Regions from separate parts of the Paenibacillus sp. FSL L8-0708 genome, predicted to be linked through region 2. Evidence: a T-box and tRNA genes for the amino acid it is inferred to sense, from the RefSeq annotation. Region 2 holds a T-box; the other holds one or more tRNA genes.
What was found. A T-box is a leader RNA that pairs with one kind of tRNA and senses whether it is charged. The one in region 2 lies ahead of trpS (tryptophan--tRNA ligase), so its partner is inferred to be a tRNA-Trp.
Positions count from the first base shown of each region.

Region 1: it encodes a tRNA-Trp, which carries the amino acid that the T-box ahead of trpS (tryptophan--tRNA ligase) is inferred to sense. The anticodon was not compared.

Region 1 is NZ_JBBPBC010000001.1:6,639,347-6,651,280, reverse strand. Features, by position in the region: rRNA gene NYE58_RS31170 (23S ribosomal RNA) at 1-1,624, shown strand, start outside; tRNA gene NYE58_RS31165 (tRNA-Asn) at 1,685-1,760, shown strand; tRNA gene NYE58_RS31160 (tRNA-Ser) at 1,764-1,856, shown strand; tRNA gene NYE58_RS31155 (tRNA-Glu) at 1,875-1,949, shown strand; tRNA gene NYE58_RS31150 (tRNA-Val) at 2,005-2,080, shown strand; tRNA gene NYE58_RS31145 (tRNA-Met) at 2,098-2,174, shown strand; tRNA gene NYE58_RS31140 (tRNA-Asp) at 2,200-2,277, shown strand; tRNA gene NYE58_RS31135 (tRNA-Phe) at 2,288-2,363, shown strand; tRNA gene NYE58_RS31130 (tRNA-Thr) at 2,392-2,467, shown strand; tRNA gene NYE58_RS31125 (tRNA-Tyr) at 2,473-2,558, shown strand; tRNA gene NYE58_RS31120 (tRNA-Trp) at 2,565-2,638, shown strand; tRNA gene NYE58_RS31115 (tRNA-His) at 2,662-2,737, shown strand; tRNA gene NYE58_RS31110 (tRNA-His) at 2,781-2,856, shown strand; tRNA gene NYE58_RS31105 (tRNA-Gln) at 2,876-2,950, shown strand; tRNA gene NYE58_RS31100 (tRNA-Gly) at 2,957-3,031, shown strand; tRNA gene NYE58_RS31095 (tRNA-Cys) at 3,041-3,114, shown strand; tRNA gene NYE58_RS31090 (tRNA-Leu) at 3,129-3,207, shown strand; gene NYE58_RS31085 (AraC family transcriptional regulator) at 3,344-4,099, opposite strand; gene NYE58_RS31080 (BMP family ABC transporter substrate-binding protein) at 4,427-5,566, shown strand; gene NYE58_RS31075 (ABC transporter ATP-binding protein) at 5,684-7,246, shown strand; gene NYE58_RS31070 (ABC transporter permease) at 7,239-8,285, shown strand; gene NYE58_RS31065 (ABC transporter permease) at 8,282-9,220, shown strand; gene NYE58_RS31060 (nucleoside hydrolase) at 9,261-10,217, shown strand; gene NYE58_RS31055 (ADP-ribosylglycohydrolase family protein) at 10,221-11,618, shown strand.
Region 2 is NZ_JBBPBC010000001.1:6,477,476-6,489,409, forward strand. Features, by position in the region: gene NYE58_RS30405 (hypothetical protein) at 1-408, opposite strand, end outside; gene NYE58_RS30410 (MFS transporter) at 679-1,866, shown strand; gene NYE58_RS30415 (DNA primase) at 2,000-2,347, shown strand; gene NYE58_RS30420 (SCO family protein) at 2,443-3,060, opposite strand; gene cyoE (heme o synthase) at 3,084-4,016, opposite strand; gene NYE58_RS30430 (metal-dependent hydrolase) at 4,249-5,250, shown strand; gene NYE58_RS30435 (hypothetical protein) at 5,356-5,544, shown strand; gene trpS (tryptophan--tRNA ligase) at 5,547-6,533, opposite strand; T-box leader at 6,597-6,836, opposite strand; gene NYE58_RS30445 (aldose 1-epimerase) at 6,971-7,945, shown strand; gene NYE58_RS30450 (alpha/beta-type small acid-soluble spore protein) at 8,146-8,376, shown strand; gene NYE58_RS30455 (hypothetical protein) at 8,530-8,940, opposite strand; gene NYE58_RS30460 (M3 family oligoendopeptidase) at 9,552-11,351, opposite strand; gene NYE58_RS30465 (YycC family protein) at 11,470-11,661, shown strand; gene NYE58_RS30470 (hypothetical protein) at 11,658-11,888, shown strand.

The DNA of each region.
Region 1 (11,934 bases), 160 kb from region 2:
GTATGAGTAACGAAAAGATCAGTGAGAATCTGATCCGCCGAAAGCCCAAGGTTTCCTGAGGAAGGCTCGTCCGCTCAGGGTAAGTCGGGACCTAAGGCGAGGCCGAAAGGCGTAGTCGAAGGACAACAGTTTGAAATTACTGTACCACCGTAATCCGCTATGAGCGATGGGGTGACGCAGGAGGGTAGTGACGCGGACTGATGGATGTCCGTCTAAGCAGTGAGGCTGATGTGTAGGCAAATCCGCACATCGTTAAGGCTGGGCTGTGATGGGGAGCGAAAATTGTAGTAGCGAAGGTCATGATCTCACACTGCCAAGAAAAGCCTCTAGCCAGGAGAAGGTGCCCGTACCGCAAACCGACACAGGTAGGCGAGAAGAGAATTCTAAGGCGCGCGGAAGAACTCTCGTTAAGGAACTCGGCAAAATGACCCCGTAACTTCGGGAGAAGGGGTGCCCCGGTAGTGTGAATAGCACGAGGGGGCCGCAGTGAAAAGGCCCAAGCGACTGTTTAGCAAAAACACAGGTCTGTGCGAAGCCGCAAGGCGAAGTATACGGGCTGACGCCTGCCCGGTGCTGGAAGGTTAAGGGGAGTGGTTAGGGGTAACCCGAAGCTATGAACCGAAGCCCCAGTAAACGGCGGCCGTAACTATAACGGTCCTAAGGTAGCGAAATTCCTTGTCAGGTAAATTCTGACCCGCACGAATGGCGTAACGACTTGGGCGCTGTCTCAACGAGAGATCCGGTGAAATTTTAATACCTGTGAAGATGCAGGTTACCCGCGACAAGACGGAAAGACCCCATGGAGCTTTACTGCAGCTTGATATTGAATTTGGGTACGATCTGTACAGGATAGGTGGGAGCCGTAGAAATCGGAGCGCAAGCTTCGGTGGAGGCGCCGTTGGGATACCACCCTGATCGTATCTAGGTTCTAACCTAGTGCCCTTACCGGGTACGGGGACCGTGTCAGGCGGGCAGTTTGACTGGGGCGGTCGCCTCCTAAAGAGTAACGGAGGCGTTCCAAGGTTCCCTCAGAATGGTTGGAAATCATTCGCAGAGTGCAAAGGCATAAGGGAGCTTGACTGCGAGACCTACAAGTCGAGCAGGGACGAAAGTCGGACTTAGTGATCCGGTGGTACCGCATGGAAGGGCCATCGCTCAACGGATAAAAGCTACCCTGGGGATAACAGGCTTATCTCCCCCAAGAGTCCACATCGACGGGGAGGTTTGGCACCTCGATGTCGGCTCATCGCATCCTGGGGCTGAAGTAGGTCCCAAGGGTTGGGCTGTTCGCCCATTAAAGCGGTACGCGAGCTGGGTTCAGAACGTCGTGAGACAGTTCGGTCCCTATCTGTCGTGGGCGCAGGAAATTTGAGAGGAGCTGTCCTTAGTACGAGAGGACCGGGATGGACGTACCGCTGGTGCACCAGTTGTTCCGCCAGGAGCATGGCTGGGTAGCTACGTACGGACGGGATAAGCGCTGAAAGCATCTAAGCGTGAAGCCCCCCTCAAGATGAGATTTCCCAATTAGTAAGACCCCTTGAAGACGACGAGGTAGATAGGTTGGAGGTGGAAGTGCAGCAATGCATGGAGCTGACCAATACTAATCGGTCGAGGGCTTATCCTATATGTAGAATGCAGATTCGTTTCGGATTCAGTTTTCAGGCATCAAGCCTGGTATGAATATTCCCTGATAGCTCAGTTGGTAGAGCACTCGACTGTTAATCGAGTTGTCACAGGTTCGAGTCCTGTTCGGGGAGCCATATGGAGAGGTGTCCGAGTTTGGCCGAAGGAGCACGATTGGAAATCGTGTAGGCGCCACAAGCGTCTCGAGGGTTCGAATCCCTCTCTCTCCGCCACAAATTTTTAATTAGTATGGCCCGTTGGTCAAGGGGTTAAGACACCTCCCTTTCACGGAGGTAACATGGGTTCGAATCCCATACGGGTCACCAAATTTTCACTTGATTTATCCTAGTGGACTTTGGTACAATAACAATTGTTGTTTATGGAGGCTTAGCTCAGCTGGGAGAGCATCTGCCTTACAAGCAGAGGGTCGGGGGTTCGATCCCCTCAGCCTCCACCATAACACTTTCTTACTGACGCGGGGTGGAGCAGCCCGGTAGCTCGTCGGGCTCATAACCCGAAGGCCGCAGGTTCAAATCCTGCCCCCGCAACCAATTAACTTAAGCAATTATATCTTTTGGAACCGTGGTGTAGTTGGCCTAACATGCCTGCCTGTCACGCAGGAGATCGCGGGTTCGAATCCCGTCGGTTCCGCCATTTTCATCATGGCTCGGTAGCTCAGTCGGTAGAGCAGAGGACTGAAAATCCTCGTGTCGGCGGTTCGATTCCGTCCCGAGCCACCATTTATCATCACAAAAGAATGAGTGCCATGCCGGTGTAGCTCAATTGGTAGAGCAACTGACTTGTAATCAGTAGGTTGGGGGTTCAAGTCCTCTCGCCGGCACCATCCTTGGAGGATTAGCGAAGTGGCCAAACGCATCAGACTGTAAATCTGCTCACGTGAGTGTTCGGTGGTTCGAATCCATCATCCTCCACCAGTTTTTAGGGGCATAGTTTAAAGGTAGAACAACGGTCTCCAAAACCGTTGGTGTGGGTTCAATTCCTGCTGCCCCTGCCAAGTTCTTTCTAAAGTTTAATATGGCGGCCGTGGCGAAGGGGTTAACGCACCGGATTGTGGTTCCGGCATTCGTGGGTTCGAGACCCATCGGCCGCCCCATTTACTTTAAAATGAATAATGGCAACAATATCAACTTAATATGGCGACTGTGGCGAAGGGGTTAACGCACCGGATTGTGGTTCCGGCATTCGTGGGTTCGAGACCCATCAGTCGCCCCATTTTACTTTAAAATGTTATTGGGGATTAGCCAAGCGGTAAGGCAACGGACTTTGACTCCGTCACTCATAGGTTCGAATCCTATATCCCCAGCCATTTTATGCGGACGTGGCTCAGCGGTAGAGCATCGCCTTGCCAAGGCGAGGGTCGCGGGTTCGATTCCCGTCGTCCGCTCCAAGTTTTCATGGCGCCATAGCCAAGTGGTAAGGCAAAGCTCTGCAAAAGCTTTATCCCCAGTTCAAATCTGGGTGGCGCCTCCATTTAGTTCATATGTGCCGGCGTGGCGGAATGGCAGACGCGCTCGACTCAAAATCGAGTGGGAAACCGTGGAGGTTCGAGTCCTCTCGCCGGTATCTTAAAAAGGTTTGTAAGAATGCTTTTATAAGCAATCTTACAAACCTTTTTTCTTTATGTCCTTGGGTTTACAGCAGTAAGCCGTTGAATAGAGAGTTTCTCTATTTCAACGGCTTTTTTTAATCTGATTAGTGATTAACCTGATTGATTATTAATGCGGAATGCTCGCGGGGTATGACCTATTTCTCGTTTGAACATATTGCAGAATTGGGCATCGTTCACAAAACCTGCAGCAGCAGATACTTCAGAGATTTGCATCTGAGTATGACGTAATAGAGACTTTGCATAATCCAGGCGTTTTAACAGCAAATACCGCAGGGGTGAAGACCCGAAACGTTCTTTAAATAGATGGCGAAAACGATCGTAACTATATCCGGACATTTCTGATAGTGTTTCGACGGACAATTTATGGCGATAATGCTCATTCATATAATTAAGGACATATTGTACTCGATCTTCTGTTGGGGATTGATATCCAGAGGCACTAAGAAGCCTCATAAGATGGACGGTAATCTCGCTCATTTGTAGGTTTAGAAGCTCAGAGAATCCGTCTTGCTTGCGTGTAAACTCTGCTTTCATTCGCAGCAGGATTTGAAGAACGGTCTGATCTTTATCATCTTCATATACGCCGAGCAGATTACTCATATTAGGGTGTTCTGAGTGGAAGCCTACAAATAATACATTTGCATCCTCACGGTGGTGCTCGTCATGTTTATGATTGGGTGGCACAAGCGCGAAAGAAGAGGAGCGAAAATGGTAACTTCGTGGGCCAACATTGGTTGTCCCTACCCCCTGTAAATAATAGACTAGTTCGTAGCATTCATGCTGGTGTGGAGGGATATAAGTATTTAGCTCATGTGTGGCACTTACAATATATAGAACACGATCCATGATGATCCTCCAATACTTATGTTTTAGCCGAATCGTACAAAACAATGACCGAAATCATATAATTATTTTTAATAATATTTGTTATGATCGTATCAATAAATCCGAAAGTTCGCAACCTGACTGGCCATCTCGTTCGGAAATAAAGCGGATTATTAATAATAATGGTATTTTTATTGCTATTTTTGAGCCTAAACGTTAAATTTATTACTTTTAATGATACTTTATTTGGAAAAAAGAGAATTTCCATTTGAACCGTGAATTATACAATGGGTGAAGATGGGATTCTGCGGATTACTAACCAACTAAAATTAGGGGTGGAATAGAGTAATGAATAAAAAAGTTCTTTCTTTGTTGTTATTAATGGTGATGGTTCTGGTCACAGCATGTGGGAATAACACGTCCAATAACGGTTCTTCTGCGAATACTGGATCAAACGCTGCTGAGGGTGGAGAAACAGGTGCAGGGGATAAACTCAAGGTTGTATTGCTGATTCCGGGGACACTTGGGGATAAATCATTTTTTGATTCCGCTAATAACGGCTTGCAAAAGGTTAAGGATGAACTTGGTGCAGAAACAAAGGTTGTTGAAATGGGCGTTGATAAAACGAAATGGGAGCCTACATTTAACGATATCGCTTCCGAGGATTGGGATGTAATTATTTCTGGCGGTTCTGAAATTACAGAGATGTTTAATGCAACGGCAGAATTGTATCCAGACAAAAAATTCATTAATTATGATACCGACATCGATGAAGCACCAGATAACATGTACAACATGTCTTATGCGACAAATGAAGTATCTTTCTTGGCAGGTGCAGTAGCAGCATTAGCTACACAATCGGATATGCCGAATGCTACCCCTGAGAATGTGATTGGGTTTGTGGGCGGTATGGATATTCCGGGGATTAATGCTTTCTTGGTCGGTTACATTCAAGGTGCCCAGTACGTTGATCCTGATGTAAAAGTGGCTGTGTCGTACGCTGGTGATTTTGTTAACCCGGCAAAAGGTAAGGAGCTGTCTCTAATTCAATATAACTCCGGTGTAGATGTTATTTTTAACGTGGCTGGGGGTACAGGTCTTGGGATCTTTGACGCAGCTAAAGAGAAGAAAAAATATGCAATCGGTGTAGACTCCGATCAGGCAATGTTGATTAACGATACGGATAGTGAAAAAGCAAATCTAATCGTTACTTCATCTATTAAAAAGATTGATACGGCTATTCTAGGTGCAGTGAAGAGATTGCAAGAGGGTACGCTAGAAATGGGCAAACGTGATGTATTGAGCTTTGTAGATGATGGTGTAGGTATTGCTGAGAATGATATTTATAAAAATGTATTCCCGGCTGATCTTCAGGCCAAGGTTGAAGAAGTGAAGCAAAAGCTGATCAATAAAGAAATTAAAGTGGATAATGCGATGGGGATGGAAACCGCAGAGGTAGAAACTATTCGTAACGCAGTTAAGCCTTAAGCTTTATATCTTAAGATCAGCTCTATAGAGATAAACCTACAGTTGGAGATTCTTCTAGTCAGGGGAATTCCAGCTGTATATTTTTGCAGACCTCCAAGTTGAAAGGCGTTGAGACCTATGTACACAGCTCTGCTGGAAATGCGGGGAATTACCAAGGTATATCCCAATGGCGTCGTTGCAAATAAAGACGTGCATTTTTCTTTACGTGAGGGAGAAATACATGCGATTGCAGGTGAGAACGGTGCAGGTAAATCGACTTTAATGAAGATTATGTTCGGCATGGAAGAGCCAAGTGAAGGCGAGATCTATATCAAGGGTGAAAAAGTAAAGCTGCAATCCGCTCAGGACGCCATTGATAGAGGCATCGGCATGGTCCACCAGCATTTCATGTTGGTACCTTCTTTTACGGTGGCAGAGAATATGGTGCTGGGTATGGAGCCGCGCAGAGGAGTTGGCATTAATTATGCCGAGGCTGTGCGCATGACGGAAGAGACCGCAAGGAAATACAATCTGGCCGTGGATCCAAAGGCAAAAGTAGAGGATCTTACAGTTGGGATGAAGCAAAAGGTTGAGATTCTTAAGGCGCTGCTGCGTGGTGCTAAAATTCTGGTGCTTGATGAGCCAACTGCGGTGTTGACTCCACAGGAAACAGAGGAATTGTTCCGCGAGCTTAAGCAATTAAGGGAACAGGGCCATACGATAGTTTTTATTTCGCACAAATTAAAGGAAGTCAAAGCGATTTGCGACAGAATTACGATTATGCGCAGCGGCCGTAGTGAAGGTGTTTTTCAAACACAGGATGTGACAGAACAGGAAATCTCGCGGTTAATGGTCGGCAGAGATGTCGTGCTGAAATATGACAAAGAGATTCTGGCTGTTAGTGAGCCAGTACTAACGGTGCAGGGACTCGGTGTGAATGATGCAGATGGCAAAGCATTATTGTCGGATATCAATTTTGCGGTACGTGGTGGGCAGATCGTTGGGATTGCTGGTGTAGAAGGCAACGGGCAGACACAGCTCATTGAAGCTCTTACAGGTAGCTTGAGAGGTGTCTCAAGTCAGGGTTCTGTACTAGTGAAGGGAAAGGATATCCGTGAATCGGATATTTTGGATATTCGTAAGCTAGGCGTTTCCTATATACCGGAGGATCGGATGCGGCAAGGGATCGCTAGTGAAGCAAGCATAGCTGATAATCTGCTATCTACTCAGTATCGTACAAAAGCAATGAATAAAGGTCTTTTTTTGAATGGCTCACGAATTGCCAAGCTAGCAGTATCCCTTGTAGAGGAATTTAAAGTCCGCTGTTCAGGACCTTCTCAGCCCATAGGAATGTTGTCAGGCGGTAATATGCAGAAGGTGGTCGTAGCTAGAGAGTGTTCGACTGAACCGCAGCTGCTTATTGCAGAACAGCCGACACGGGGTGTGGATATAGGCGCAGCCCAGTTCATACATCAAAAGTTGTTGGAATTACGTTCAGACGATTGCGCGATTTTGCTAGTGTCGGCAGATTTGAATGAGATCTTGGAGATCAGCGATAGTCTGTTAGTAATGTACGAGGGTAAGATTGTTGCCTTTTTTGAGGAGCCATCTAAGGTTAGTGAGGAAGAATTAGGTCTTTATATGCTGGGGATTCATCGACAGGACGAGGAGCACATCGGGAGGGCCGTAAATCATGTTTAAAGTTAAATATTTTGAGTACATTCGGACATCGGCGGTAATCGTTATTGCACTCGCTATTGCCTTTCTGATCATCTCCTTGGTCAGTAATCAGCCTGTGAAGACGATTGGTATATTCCTATTAGAGCCGTTATCCAGTAAAGGTCATATTGGTAATGTGATTGAGATGGCGATTCCGCTCATGTTCACTGGGTTGGCAGTATCCTTGTTGTTTCGAGCCAATATGTTCAACCTGGGAGCTGAAGGGATTTTCTATTTCTCCGGTGTTGTAACTTCCGTATTGGCTATTCATTTAACGTTGGACGGCTGGCTGCATCCGATGGTAGCTATTGCTGCAGGTTCAATTGTAGGAGCATTGCTCTCGGCAATACCTGGTATTCTGAAGGCAAAATGGAATGCTAATGAGTTGGTTACATCCTTAATGTTCAATAATATTTTGTTCGGAGTAGGGCTATACCTACTGAACTATCATCTGCGTGATGCTAAAGCTTTTGCCAATGTATCCTACAAATTCGAGAAAACGGCACTGCTGAGTAAAATGGTCTCGGGCACCCGTATTCATACCGGTCTTATTATCGTTATAGTGCTTATTATTGCAGCTCATCTATTCCTATACAAAACGAAATGGGGATATGAGCTGCGCATGACAGGCATCAACCGGGACTTTGCCCGTTATTCCGGTATGAAGACAGCCAAGGTTATTATTCTCGTTCACTTGATTGCAGGTTTTATGGCAGGTATGGGGGGCTCCGTAGAAGTGCTGGGGATGTATAACCGTTTCCAATGGACGTCACTGCCTGGTTATGGTTTGGATGGTGCCCTTGTAGCGATGTTAGCCAAAAATAATCCGCTGTCCGTAATCGGCTCTGCATTATTCCTAGCGTACATTCGAATTGGGGCTGACATGATGGCGCGTCTGTCTGATGTACCTTCAGAGATGATCTCAATCATACAGGCAATTATCATTCTTCTGATTTCGGCTGAGCAATTTCTGAAATTCTGGAAAAATCGGATGCTCTTGAAGGAGGCGAAGGAAGCGTGAATAGTTTGTTTGATGTGATTTTTACAACTGACTTTGCGTTCTCTGTCCTTCGCGTGACGACTCCGATTCTGTTTGCCGCGCTCGGCGCACTCATCTCCAACCGTGCAGGGATCATTAACATTGGGATGGAGGGCATCATGCTTGTTGCCGCTTTAGCGGGTGTCATCATAAGCAGCTATACACATAGCGCATGGGTAGGTCTGCTTGGGGCGGTGCTGTCTGGAACATTGATCGCTGGAATATTAGCTTTTTTCACCCTGAAATTCAAAACACATATCATTCTCGGGGGTGTGGCCATTAATATGTTCGCTTCGGGAGGCACTGTGTTTATCCTCTATCTGCTTAGTGGCGACAAGGGTTCTTCCACTTCGCTGGCGAGTAAAGTTCTGCCTAGTGTCCAGATTCCTTTGTTGAAGGATATCCCGGTGCTTGGACCTATTTTATCGGGGCATCACATTCTGACGTATGTTTCTATATTGGCTGTGTTTGTTGTCTACTATCTATTAAACCGTACACCGCTTGGACTGCGCATTCGTTCAGTGGGTGAAAATCCACATGCGGCTCAATCCGTGGGTGTAAGTGTTGTAAAAATACAGTATATGGCTTTGCTGCTTAGCGGATTTTTTGCCGGTTTAGGCGGTGCTTATATGTCGATGGGGTATTTGTCACTGTTTACCCGCGATATGATCGCTGGCCGGGGCTGGATTGCCATTGCCGCTGAGTCGATGGGAAGAAGTACGACCGTAGGCACGGCGCTGACCTCTTTATTATTTGGTACTGCAGATGCATTGTCGAATGCGCTACAGGTGTTGAAGATTCCTGCGGAGCTAATCGCCACTCTTCCTTATGTAGCCACAGTAATTGGACTTGTGATCTACGCAGTATCTGAGACACGAAAAAAGAATAAAAAACTTAAAAGCCCGCTAGTTAAATAGCGATTGAAATGATTGATACACAGACAAGGAGTGAGTAACTATGCCAACACCTATTATTATTGACTGCGATCCAGGGCATGATGACGCAATAGCGATACTGCTTGCCATAGCAAATTCGGAGAAGTTAGATCTGCGCGGGATTACAACGGTTGGTGGAAACCAAATTTTAGATAAAATCACGGAAAACGCCCTGAAGGTGATCAGCTTCGTGAATGCTGACATTCCTGTAGCTAAAGGGGCTGCTGGCCCACTGTTCGGCAAGCTTGTTACAGGTGAGGAAGCGCATGGAGAATCGGGCATGGATGGGCCGCTTTTGCCTCCAAGTAAATTCCGCCCTGTAGAGCAGGGTGCTGTGGAGTTTATGCTGAATATCATCCGTTCTTCAGAGGAGAAGATTACGCTCGTGCCGATGGCTCCTTTAACAAATATCGCACTGCTAATCACGGCTTATCCAGAGATTAAAGACAGAATTGAAAAAATCTCACTGATGGGGGGAGGTATCTCTTATGGGAATGTCACCTCTACTGCGGAGTTTAATATCTATGTAGATCCTGAAGCAGCCCGTATTGTGTTTGAGTCGGGGATTCCGATCACAATGAGTGGTCTGGATGTGACCGATAAGGCTGCTATTTTTGAAGATGAGATCCTAGCATTGAAAGAGCGGGGACCAGTGTCTACAATGGTCGGAGAATTGCTGGATTTCTATTCGATTTACGGTAAAAAAATGGGCTATGTCGGCAGTGCGCTGCATGATCCATGTGCTGTTGCCTGGCTGCTGCATCCGGAACTATTTGAATCTGAGCATCTATATGTAACGGTGGAGACAGAAGGCAAGCTGACGCGGGGAATGACAGTTGCAGACAGACGGAAGAAGACGGATCGTCCAGCGAATGTGCAAGTATTGGTGGGTGTTGACCGGGAAGCATTTATGAAGCTGATCTTTGATTCACTGGAAAAGCTTGATCAAGAGCTGCTGCTAGCGGCTGAAGGGAAGTAGCCTATGGCAGGATGGGAGAGACTTCAAGAGACCGTGCAGTTTGAAATTGCTCAGCGTGGAGAAGAAGGTTGCCTGATTGAGGGTTTTGCGGATAAGCTAGCGGCTGCTGGTGACGATGAGCTCAAGCTGATGCAGGTATACAATGAGCTAATGGAGCTTACGATCAGTGAGGATTTTCCGTATCAAGAGCCATCCTCTCTGGAGGAGATTCGTCATCTACGTCCAGAAGGCCCACGTAAGCTTGAGGCGGACTGGAGCGAAGCGGAATGGAGAGATAAGTTCTATGGAGCCTGGCTCGGTAGAAGTGTCGGCTGCGCACTCGGGAAACCGCTGGAGTATTGGGACTATCTCTATGGGAAAGATGGCCGTCCGGGCTGGGAGAATATTGAGCTATGGTTTCAGGGTGCGGACGCCTGGCCAATTACTGGCTATACGCCTGGGCATTCACGGGCAGAGGCTGAATATGGTCTTGGCTTAAGTGAATGGACACATGCGAGTACCCGCGAGACGATCAAGTATATGGAAAGCGATGACGATATTCGCTACACTGTCCTGGGTCTTATGCTGCTGGAGCAGAAGGGTCTGAACTGGGATTCTTGGGATATCGGAAAGCTGTGGCATACACATTTAACATATAGTCAGGTGTGCACGGCGGAGACACAGTCATATATGAATTTTGCGCAGGAGACCTCTCATCTGCATGGCGAGAAACCTGCGGATTGGCTGGTGCGGCAGGAAAGAGTGCGGATGCACTTAAATCCTTACCGCGAGTGGATTGGTGCCGCTATACGCGCAGATGGACTGGCTTATGGCGCAGCAGGTTATCCTGAGCTTGCGGCAGAATTAGGCTGGCGCGATGCTTCATTTTCACATGTGAAAAATGGCATCTATGGTGAGATGTTTAATGCGGCGATGATATCGGCAGCTTTTGCAGAGAAGGATAATGAACGGATCCTAGAGATTGGCCTTAGCGAGATTCCGCGTACCAGTCGTCTGGCCAGTGATGTTTTGCGGGGGATAGATATTGCGCAGAAGGCCAAAAGCGAGCAGGAGTTGGTTCGTAACATTTGGGATACTTTTAGCCACTATGATGCGGTTCATACAAATAATAATGCTGCTCTTGTGGCTGCATCGCTTGTTTATGGCGGGAATGATTTTGAAAAAACAGTTGTCACTTCCGTATATGGTGGGATGGATACAGACTGTAACGGGGCTACTGTGGGCTCAATTATGGGTGCGAAGCTTGGAGCAAGTAAGTTGCCGGCTTCATGGATCGAACCGCTTCACGATACGTTATATGCCGATCTGCCCGGATTTCATCCGATAGCGATTTCGGAATGTGCGGAACGCAGCTACCAAGTGTTCTTGAAGATTCGCAGAGAGCTTGGCGAAAAGGCATAAAAGATTTAGCGAGTATGGGACTCGATAGATCAGGGATTCAGGGATTACTATATGAATTATGGGATGTCTTAAGCTATTGGCTTAGACATCCTTTTTTGCGTAACAGCAGGTCTTTAATCACACTCCAACGAACCAAATGTAGCTTTAACAGCATTTCATACACTTAAAAAAACCAAATATGGCTATATTAACAGTGGAGCGTTTAGTGGTGGGGCAATAGGAGAATCATGATTTCAAGAGGGAAGGATTATCTTTGCTAACCCTTTTTATTTTATTAATAAATGTGTAAAAAGAGCCCGGTATAAAGGGTTTTTAG
Region 2 (11,934 bases):
TGTTTGTGTGGTATCAGTAATACTCCACTTCCCAAGACTAACTCCGCGGAAAGTAACCTCTACCTTATCTTCGCCAGTAGTACCTTTCACTTCAATATTCGGAGTTGTAATCGTAAATGTTCCGTCACCATTTGAAGTGTACTTCGCATCCTGCGCCTCTTTAAGCATAACCTCTTGTGCTTCCTTCTTCACCGTACTTACCGTTCCATCTGCCACCTTATTCACAGCGTTACCAATTTGGTCCATTGTCACACCACTATAGATGAATAGACCTACAACGATAATAATGACAATCGCCCATTTCAACATCGTTTTGACCAAATTAACAACCGCGAACAACAGAATGAGCGCAATAACAATAACTAACCAATTCTCTCTAATAAACTGTGACCACACCTCTGGATCCATCAACCTCACAACACCCCTATCACCTAGTTTCGTCCTAAGGATTATCTCCTCTATAGACATGACGCCAATATTAATTATTATACATGAATGCCCATCATAATTCATGGTTCCACAGCCAGAGAAAGGTATACCTGCTTATAGGAATTAAAAAAGCGGTATAAGCCTTCTCTGTCCCACGTAAAGTACAAGTAGTTGCTTAAATTTGATCTTCTTAAAATCCGCCTTCCTGCATTAATCTTTATTGTAGGTGGCTCTCGGAGGTGTTTCCCTGTGAAAACTGCGCTGTGGCTGTACCTGTTTCTTTTTCTGGCGTTTTTTGATTTACATGCACAGTATCCTATTCTAACGCCCTTTGCCATCTCTCTTGGTGCGGGACCCGCCTTTATTGGCTGGATGATGGGCATGTATTCGTTAACCCATCTTCCTGGCAATTTGCTCGCAGGCGTACTCGTCGATCGTAATGGCAGCCGCCGCTACATCGTCTTTAGCCTTGTTACTGCGGGAGCCATTCTACTGCTGCAGGCTCATGCTCAGCTTCCGTGGCATTTGCTGATGCTACGAGCAGCAAGCGGGTTCGCGCTCGCCTTCCTCTCTCCAGCGTGCATGACCTTGCTGGCTTCATTATCATCTGATGCTACTGAGCAGGGGAAATATATGTCCGGACATGGTATCGTTCATACCTTAGCTTCAGTGGTATCCCCGGCAGCGGGGGCCTTTATCGTAGCTAAAGCTGGCTATTCCGGCACCTTCACCTCATTGGGATGGCTGCTTATCGCTACAGGCATCATGGCTTTTTTCAGTGTACCGGCACCTGCCCGGCGTTTAGTACGCCCTGTAAACTCTGCAGCACCTCCTTTAAAAAAACAGGATCTTCCTTCGGTCCCTATATCCGATGCCAATCCAGTTTCCAAACGTTATTATCTGCTGCCTTTTTTCGTTTCTTGTTCACAAGGGGTTCTGTTCTTTGAACTTCCTCTATCTCAGACCGGAAGTAATAGCATTGTTTCCACAGGCATTCTTTTATCGCTCCTTAGCTTAGGGGCTTTGGTAACACTCAGTTTGTTCTTCCTGAACCGCTTTTCCCCAGGAGGAAGAATAGCCGTGGCCTTGCTAGGAATGGCCCTTTGTTTTTTTGCGCTTGCCTCACTTCACAGCATTCCCGCTTCCGTTATTCTCTTTATGCTGGGTGCAGCTAAAGGAATATTATTTCCTGCAATGGCATCGCTCTTTATTAGTCTAGGTGGACCAGGACGTATGGGACGCACCTTCTCCATGCAGTCGATAGCCATGTCACTAGGCGCATTCGCAGGCCCTGTGGCCGCAGGACAATTAAGAGCCGTTGTTTCGCCTTATTTCATTGCCTTTCTATTGCTAATGGTTGCACTATTACTGCTTCCGCCAAAAAATTCAACCAAGCTGTCTACCTACTCTTCCAAATGGAATGGGCGGGCCGCATGATTTATTGTTTTTACGACATTTCCCGGGGAATGAAGATTTTCCTGTAGAAACAGTTGTTAAAACTGCTCCTCCTTCGGTAAACTATAATAAGTCTGTAAGTTCAGGCTTCATTTCCGGAGGTGATTGTCAGCAAATGTCCATTACGATTATTGTCGAAGGCAAAAACGATCGCAGCAGATTACGACGCGTGCTGGTACCGGAAGTCGAAATCCTCTGTACCTTTGGTACATTAAATACGCTCAAACTCGAGTCCCTGCGACAAAAAGCAGGAGATGGAGAAGTATATCTTTATATGGATAACGACAGTTCAGGCAAAAAAATACGCGGGATTCTCCGCGATGCCTTTCCCGATGCTGGTCACATCTATACACGCCGGGGTTATGCCGGAGTGGAAGGCACTCCAGATGAATACAATATTAATCAGCTTGAAAAAGCGGGTCTGGAAGAGTTCATCATTTACCCTGAACCTATTCCTTTTTGATTCGCGATATATTGCCTAAGAAATTAAAAACGCCTTTTTCGTTATCCTTCAATAAATGGGATTCGAAAAAGGCGTTTCTGTTATGCGGTTATGTTCTATTCACGAGCCAATTCATTCAGCCTATCGGCAAGAAATTCAGGCGTTATGTTATCCGTATCCCCTGCGTCATACAATGCACGGAGACGATTGTCCCGATCAACCAATGCTATGCGATTGGCATGTACGAAATTTTCTTTACTATTCCCTGCAATTAGTACTTTAAAAGAATCAGTTGCCAGCTTACGAATGACTTCCTGATCCCCCCGTAAGAAGTACCAACCCTTATAATCTGCCTGGAAACGGTCCGCAAAGCTTTTAATGGCTTCACGCGTATCATTCTCTGGATCAAAAGAAATGGAGACGAACGCCGTATCTTTTCCAAAGCTGCCATCGTCGACCAGAATTTTCTGCGTCTGAGATAACAGAAACGTAGTTATAGGACATACATCCGGACATTGTGTGAAAAAAAAGTATACCAGCCGCGCCTTACCTTGTGTATCAGCCAGAGTAATCTGGTCTCCATCCACATTTTCAAGTGAAAAGTCCTGCACTTCACCGATTACCGGCAGTTTTTCTTTTCCTAAATTCAAAGAATTAACTGCCAGATAACCAGCCATTACCAAAGCAAGCAATAGTAGAATCCAGGTCCATTTATAACGCTTAAAGGTCTGCACGGACAATAATACCCTCCCTCTTCTTAACCGTGAATCGTATTCAATACAAGTACGATCAAACTTACCGTTAGGTAGTTAATGGAGAAGAGGAAGTTCTTCTTCGCCCAGACTTCGTCATCTTTTGCTGCAAAGCCCATCAAGGTTATGATTAACCAAGCTAAGGACAGCGCTGTTGAAATCACCAGATAAAAAATGCCTGCATAATCGTAGGCGTACATTAACACTGGAATAGGCAGCAACAGTGCTACATAAGGAATCATTTGAAACTTCGTACGACGTGTTCCTTTGACTACAGGCAGCAGCGGAAATCCAGCGGCTCTATATTCTTCTTTACGTCTAATCCCGAGTGCCCAGAAATGGGGAGGTTGCCACAGAAACAACATCGCAAACATCAGCCAAGCCCCTAGATCAACTGTTCCCGTAACTGCAACGTAGCCAATTACCGGTGGCATAGCTCCAGAGATCGCACCTACTGAAGTGCTCCATGTTGATGTCCGTTTCAACCAAAGGGTGTATACTACAACGTAAACGAACATCCCTACAATCCCGAACAGACCGGCTAAAACTCCGGAAAAAGCAAACAGTACAATCAAGCCCGCAATCCCTAGCCCAATAGCATACAGCAATACGGTTTTGGGTTTCAGTCGTCCTGTAGGAAGCCCCCGATCGCGCGTTCTTTCCATCTTCATGTCCAGGTCACGGTCGAAATAGTTATTAAAAACACAGGCCGAAGCCATAACCAGCATTGTACCGAGCAGTGTCAGAACTAATCTGCCGTATTGAACATCCCAACCTGAAGCCAGCCAATATCCTGCAAAGGCAGCGATGAGGTTAGATCGGATAATACCGGGTTTTGTTACGGTAATGAAATCACGCCAACTTGCACCTTCCGGTGGAGATTTTGCAGACATAGCTGCAGAATCGGAAGAAGCTTGAAATGTTATATGATTATCCACACCAAATGATCCTCCTTCTAAACGAACTTCTAACGTTCTAGCCGAAGCACTAAATAGACTTCGCTGTTAACTTTATCATATCAAACCCGAGGAGACTTTGACAGTCATGGCACAGTATGTTCATGAATTTGACAATTACGTGACAATATTTATTTCCAGCCCGTTAATAACCTAAGCTGTATTTGGGTAATTATTAATAATGTACTTCCGAACAACAAAGGAGAACTGACCAATGGACACCGCTACACATTTAGTTATGGGCATAGGGTTAGCCGGACTTTCATTCGTAGATCCTGTCGTTGCTTCTGACCCTAAACTGGCCGGGGCCGTTATGCTGGCTACGATTTTAGGCTCACAAGCTCCTGATGCCGATACCGCATTAAGACTAAAGGACAATGCAATATATATTCGTAATCACCGGGGAATCACACACTCCTTGCCTTTTCTAATTTTGTGGCCCGCTCTGATTGCCCTAGTCTTAGGGCCTCTGTTTGGATTTACTGATTTGGCAGCTTTAAGCCATGTTGCACTCTGGGGTTTCATAGGCGTAGGCGTGCACGTCTTCTCTGATCTGTTTAACACCTATGGAACCCAGGCCGCCCGTCCATTTACTGAGAAATGGATTGCCTGGAATATCATCCACATTTTCGATCCATTCATTTTTGGCAGCCATATCGCAGCTATTCTACTCTGGATCACTGGGATTGTGCCGCCCAAACCTTTATTTATTACGCTTTATGCCTGTACCATTCTTTATTATATTTGGAGAACGGTTGTTCATGCCCGCCTTACACGAAACATCAAGCTTAAAGATATACACCATAATGCTGGTGAACGTTATATTGTAATCCCTACAATTTCACTTAAACGCTGGAACGTAGTTAAAGTGAAAAAAGACGGCAGCTATGACGTAGGGCAGCTACTGAACAACCGTCTGGAATGGTTCAAACATGCGGTCTGCTCGAATCATCCCGCTGTGGAAATATCCAAGTCGCATCCAGATATTCAGTCCTTTCTATATTTCACCTCTTATGCGGTTGCCGAAGTGGAGGAGCTTCCTTCAGGATATATGGTGCGCTGGGGAGACGTTCGTTATTTACACCGCAAACAATACCCTTTTGTGGCTGTATTAGTTATGGATAACCAATATAAACCTTTAAATACTTATGTAGGCTGGCTTAGCAGTGATAAGCTCGACAAACGATTTTCCATCGACCCTGGTTCTTTACGATGAAACTGTAGACTTACTGAGAGATCTATTCTATAATCACAAAAAATCCCGGAGTATTTTATAATACTCCGGGATTCATTTTAGCAGACACGGAAAGGAAGGCTCTTAATGGGTAAAGGACTCTCACTTTGGTTCGCTTGTTCTTCTATTCTTATTCTCACTGCCGCTTCAATCGCGATCAGCTATAGCTTCTGGCTGGCACTTCTGCTTGGTTTTCTTTGCGTAATTAATATTGGCTGGGGATTTATCCTCAAAGCCAGAATTAGACGCAAACAGGAAAGCTTAAGCTCTGACTAAGATTAACGAGCTGGCAGAAAGCCCATCCGCTCTTTTACGCCATTCAACGTCTCAGCTGCAACAATACGTGCGCGTTCAGCGCCTTCGGCAAGAATATCAGTGATCGCACCTGAACTGCGAATTTCATGATATCTTTGTTGCAAAGGCTCAAGTGTGGATACAACCACTTCCCCAAGATCCTTCTTAAAGCCACCATACATTTGTCCCTCATAACGATCGGCAATTTGCTGAAGGGACATTCCAGAACATTCCGAGTAAATACTCATCAAGTTACTAATCTCTGGCTTGTTAGCCGGATCAAAGATCACTTCACGTCCAGAATCAGTCGTTGCGCGGCTGATTTTTTTACGGATCACATCCGGCGAATCCAACAGGGCAATATAGCTGCCTGCATTCGGGCTGCTCTTGCTCATTTTTTTAGTGCCATCATCCAGAGACATAATGCGTGCGCCCACTTCAGGGATATACGGTTCAGGAATCGTAAAGAATTCGCCAAAACGGTTATTGAAACGGCCAGCTAAATCACGGGTCAACTCCAAGTGCTGCTTCTGATCTTCACCTACTGGCACAAGATCCGCATTATAAACAAGAATATCTGCTGCCATTAAAGAAGGATATACGAATAGGCCCGCGCCAACTGAATCCTTACCTGATGATTTATCTTTGAACTGTGTCATACGCTCAAGCTCGCCCATTGCCGTTAGCGTAGTCATGATCCAGCCCAATTCCGCATGCTGAGGCACATGAGACTGCATATATACATTCGAACGCACAGGATCAATTCCTGCCGCGATAAAGAGTGCAGCTACAGCTTCAGACTGCTCACGCAGTGCCGCAGGATCTTGAGCAACGGTGATCGCATGCATATCGACAACCATAAAGAAACAATGATGATCGTCTTGCAGCTTCACAAAATTTTTCAGCGCTCCGATATAGTTACCCAAAGTTAGAGAACCGCTCGGTTGTATGCCTGACATTACTTTTTTCAACATAATATAGACCTCCGTTAGATGTAATTTCCGATTTCCGAGAACGCAAAAAAAGCCTCATCCGCAAGGGACGTGAGACCGTGGTGCCACCCTTATTCGCTGCTTAACCTTTGTATAGTCGAAGGGAAACAGCCTTAGTCTTCCGTTAACGGGGAAGATCCGGCCGGTCTACTAGGGCATCTTGCTCCCGTTCAAGCGCGGCGCTCAGGGGTCCATTCATCAGGAGTGTCCTACCGGTTCGCATCAACCACCGGCTTTCTGAAGGTGCATTTCCTGTCTACTTGTCCCCGTCATCACATTCTCATCATAATTTAATGCCTTCATCATAGAACCATAAAGAGAAGTTGTCAAATCACTTAACCACTTCCGCATAAATCTGTTATGATAAGGTTATCCATGTTCTATTCGATTACAGTTACGATAAAGGAGCATATCTCATGAAACAGGTGACCAAAGGGCAGTGGGGCGGTTATGATACTTATATTTTGCACAGCCGCGAACTGGAAGTCACGCTTTTGCCGCGACTAGGAAACAACGTGATTTCATTGTTTGATGTAAAAGAACAACGGGAAATTCTGCGGCGGCCTGATGAAAGCGATCAAGCTTTCTTTATGCAAAAACCTTACCATTTTGGCATCCCGCTCTTAATTCCACCCGGAAGAATTCGTAAAGGAAAATTTCAATTCGAGGGTACAAGTTATCAATTTGACCAGAATACCGCTGGTGACAATCATATCCATGGCCTACACCGGACTCAATCCTGGTGTGTCAGCGATATTGAAGAAGACGAGGACGGTTGTGCAGTCACTACTGAATTCCTAACTGAAGATGATCCGCACTGGATGGAGCAATTTCCCATTCCACTCAAATTCGAAATGACATTCAGGCTTCAGGATGCCCGGCTCAGCCAGACTTTAAAGGTTACAAATCTCGGCGATCATCGTATTCCCTTTGGGATCGGTTATCACACCTGGTTTATGATCGATGGAGAACCTGAACGTTGGAATCTCAAGCTGCCCGTAAACAGCATTTATGAACTAAACGATGAATTGCTCCCTAGCGGCAATCTAATTCCACTTGGTGATCTAGATTCTCTAAATTCTGGAATCAACCTCCAGGGAACTAATTTTGATACTGCTCTACGTATTGGTGACAAGCAGCCCGTAGAAGCCTTGCTATTACGCGATGATGGTTATGGTCTTCGTTATACAGCTGACGAGAATCATTTCCGTCACTGGGTCCTGTATACCAAAGGACCGGCCGACCAATTTCTGTGCATCGAACCTTACACCTGGCTCCCGGATGCTCCTAACGTTTCCGATGACCCTTCCTTCACGGGCTTGCTGAAGGTAGAACCAGGTCAAAGTCTTGAGCTGTCCACTATGCTGGAAATGATCTATCCCGAGAATTAAAGCAGATATACATTATATCGGTCTTCCCTTGCGTTTACGTAAGAGAAGGCCGATTTTTTGTGCGAGCTTAGTTATTTGGGCTTTCTACCCTTACTTTTAATCGACTAATAATTACCATCCTTAAAACCTTTCGATAGCATGCATGAATTAGCCTCTTAGCGCTCATACTATCTTCACAACGGGCGAAGGAGGTGACACACATGGGTCAAGCAGGTCAAGGTCGTAGCAGCCGTTCCAATAACCTTGTAGTTCCTCAAGCAAATGCAGCGTTGCAACAATTGAAATATGAAGCAGCACAAGAGCTTGGAGTAACGATCCCAGCTGACGGTTATTACGGGAACTACACTTCCCGCGAAACTGGTTCTTTGGGAGGTTACATCACTAAACGTCTAGTACAACTGGCAGAACAACAACTGTCCGGTCGTCAGTAACATCGTTATCTTAAGTGTTTTATCCGGCAGAGGTCTTAAAAAGCCTATTGCCGACTAGCTTTCAAACCTCTCACACTTCTTCCAGAAGCTGTGGGAGGTTTTTCTAATTTATAGCCTATAGTCCCAGCTGCAAACAATTTTTATGTAAAACGTTTAACTTAAAAATTGATCAGCACTCTCGGCGTAAGCATTACGGGGAGATCGAATCATCAGATTCGCCATATTATAATTAGACTCCAGCGTAGCATCTACGATTAGCTTGCCCTGTCTTATAGCGAATTCATAGCTGATCTCACCATGAGTCCAACGGCGTTTGTATTTCAGACTCTCCAGTGCCATTAGACGAAAAGAAGACTGCTGGCTCTCCGTTATTCCTTCCTTCACTTCTGTGAATCCACCCCCCCGACCGGCTAAAGGGTGATGACGTATGCCGAATTTGCCAATGGTATTATTTCGTATTTGCACAAATACCGTACCGGAAGATAGCCCTGACAATTCCTCTTGCAGTTCCCTAAACACCAAATCCATCTGTCTTGCTAATGATAGCTGTTCTGTCTTAAGCATATCTTTCCTCCTAAAAGTTTTGTGAGCTTAGCTTCTTCGAGTTTTCTTCGTCTTATAAATCGAACCCTAAATATTTGGGCTAAGGGTCCGTCGCCAATGCGGGGAATGTTTGGACTTCCAGCCGCTGTTCTCTCCAAATTTCTTGAATTCTTACGCGTATAGCGGGTGAAATTCGGAGACAAAGGCGGTCGCTCCCGCTCTTACAGTTCCAAAATCCCCCTCGCCACTCCTTCCCCTTTTCCCAAGTTTCTGGTTCGATTTATATCGTTTTGTGAGCTTAGCTACTTCGAGTTTTCTTCGTACAAGCCGGCTTAGTAAGCGCTTACTTAAGCTTTTTGAGCTGAGCTCATTTGTCTTCCATGCAAGCCTTTTATAAGGCTCAAGGCTCATTATAGACCCCTTACATACGTCCAACAACATTATTCTACAAAATTGGGTTATTATCCCTAGTAATGCGCAAAATTCATAGATCATTCGTATATTAATTTTTATAAACCGGGGGTTTTCGACATTTAAGCATTAAAAAAAGACCCCTTAACCGGGGTCTTTGCGTGTTCACACTGAAATTCCGTTATTTTTTGTGTCCTGAAATTTGTCTTATTTTAGACATTTCACGCAAAATGCTCTGTCATCTCCAAGAACTCGTTAATATCAGCCACGATCAGATCTGTAGCTCCTTGCCAGAAATCCGGTTTTGTCAGATCCACTCCCAAATGTTTGAGCACCAAATCCTCCAATGTCATCACGCCGGTATCCTGCAACAAGCTATCATATTTGTCTGCAAAGGAAGCTCCCTCTTGTAATGCCAGACGATATAAGCCTGTACTGAACATATAACCAACGGTGTACGGGAAATTATAGAAAGGTACATCTGTGATATAGAAATGCAGCTTTGACGCCCAGAAGTGAGGATGGTATTCAGAAAGCACACCACAGAAAGCTTCTTTCTGTGCTTCCACCATCAGAGCAGACAGTTCCTCAGCATTTACAAGGCCTTCCTTACGTTTCTCATAAAAGCGAGTCTCGAACAAGAATCGAGCATGAATGTTCATAAAGAATGCCACACTGTTCTGTATCTTCGTTTCAAGCAGAGCCAGCTTCTCCTCTGCATTGCCCGCAGCTTTAACCTGAGCATCAGATACAATCACTTCTGCAAAGGTTGAAGCGGTCTCTGCAACGTTCATTGCATAATTCTGATTAAATACAGGTTGATCATCAAGCAGGTAGGAATGATAAGCATGTCCCAGCTCATGGGCCAATGTTGAAACATTGGAAGGTGTGCCGCTGTAAGTCATGAATATCCGTGATTCTTTACTCTCAGGGAAGGAAGTACAGAATCCACCAGGACGTTTGCCATTACGATCCTCAACCTCGATCCAGTTATTATCAAAGGCACGCTCTGCAAACTCAGCCATCTTAGGACTAAATTTACGGAACTGTGTGACGATATCCTTCGCAGCTTGATCATAAGGGATCTTGCCGGAGGATTTGCCTACAGGAGCTTCGACATCGACCCATGAGAGAGAATCCAGCCCCAGCAGCTTGGCTTTACGCTGAAGGTAGGACACAAGTACAGGTTTGCTATTCGTAATCACGTCCCACATCGTATTTAAGGTGTCCTGTGTCATACGATTGATGCTGAGCGGATCTTTCAGAACATCGTCCCAGCCTCTGCCCTTATAGAGCTTCAGGCGGAAGCCTGCTAAGTGATTTAAGGTATCCGCGCAATTATCTGCCGCTTCAGTCCAAGCCTCTTCCCATTTATGGAACATCGTTTGACGCACTTTTGGATCTGGATCATCCAGCTTATTAAAAGCTTGACCAGCAGATAGCAGCTTTGTTCCTTCTTCATCCTCAAATGGGATCTTGATCGAGCTCACAATCGTATCATAGTGCCCGCTCCATCCATGATATCCGTCAACAGCTAATTCCAACGCTAAGCTTTCCAGCTCAGGGCTCATCTTCTCACGGGCCAAATCACGGCTCTCGCTCAGTACGAACGTTAAAGGAGCAATCTCTGGACGAGCCATCCACTCAGCCCATACCTTGTCCGTAGTCTGACGAAGGACATTGCTAAATTGCGAGCTGATCCCTTCGAATCCGGCGCGCATGCTTGTCACTTTGGCCGCCAGCCTTACCGCACCCTTGTCCATCTGATTCTGAGCGCCTAGACAGTCTGCGAAGGAAGTGACCTCCACAAGTCTTCCTGAACAGCTCTGAAGCAATGCTATAACCTCATCCAATGCTTTTGTAGACGCAACATCCGTTGGTGCCACAGCATCCTTCACAAAGCCTTGCAAGGATAAAATATCTTTTTCAAGCTTGCTCAAGAACCCTTCTAACTCTGCAGACGAAGAACCCCCCGGAAAAATAGTATCAAGTTCCCAAGTCAGTGATAACGGTTGTTTCATGTGTACTCACCATTCCTTTGCTTTCATTTGACTTTCTTTGTAATTGTCTTAACACCATGGTAAAGTGAATAACGATATCTGAACATTTATAGCCGATAAACTTTAGGAGGGCATCCATATGAAGCCACTACAAATTTCACCGGAAACAGCCATTACGTTATCCAAGCAACTAGGCGTTCCTTTGGAACACTTGATGCATATGCCCCAACATATTTTACTACAAAAAATAGCGGAGCTATCCAAAAAAGAAAATCCCCCACAAACTGAGGGCGAAAATGAAGAGACTCCTTCTGGGAAGGACTCACAATGATTCCATTTAGTCATACCTGGCCTTATGACATCATTCTAGGCGATATGTATGTGCAATACTGTCCATTCTGCAACTCAGAGAATGTGCTTCTGCCTATGAAGCCAAAAGAATTACAAATCGTTCGTGACGGCAAGAAAAAACTGCTCGTCTTCCCCTGCTGCAGCGCCAGTCCTACAGTTATAGATAATGACGGCGATTACCTTTTGTTCGATCGAGCTGTCAGATAAGCAAATCCTAACATTTTCTTTCTACAAAGCGCAGAGGAGAATTTAA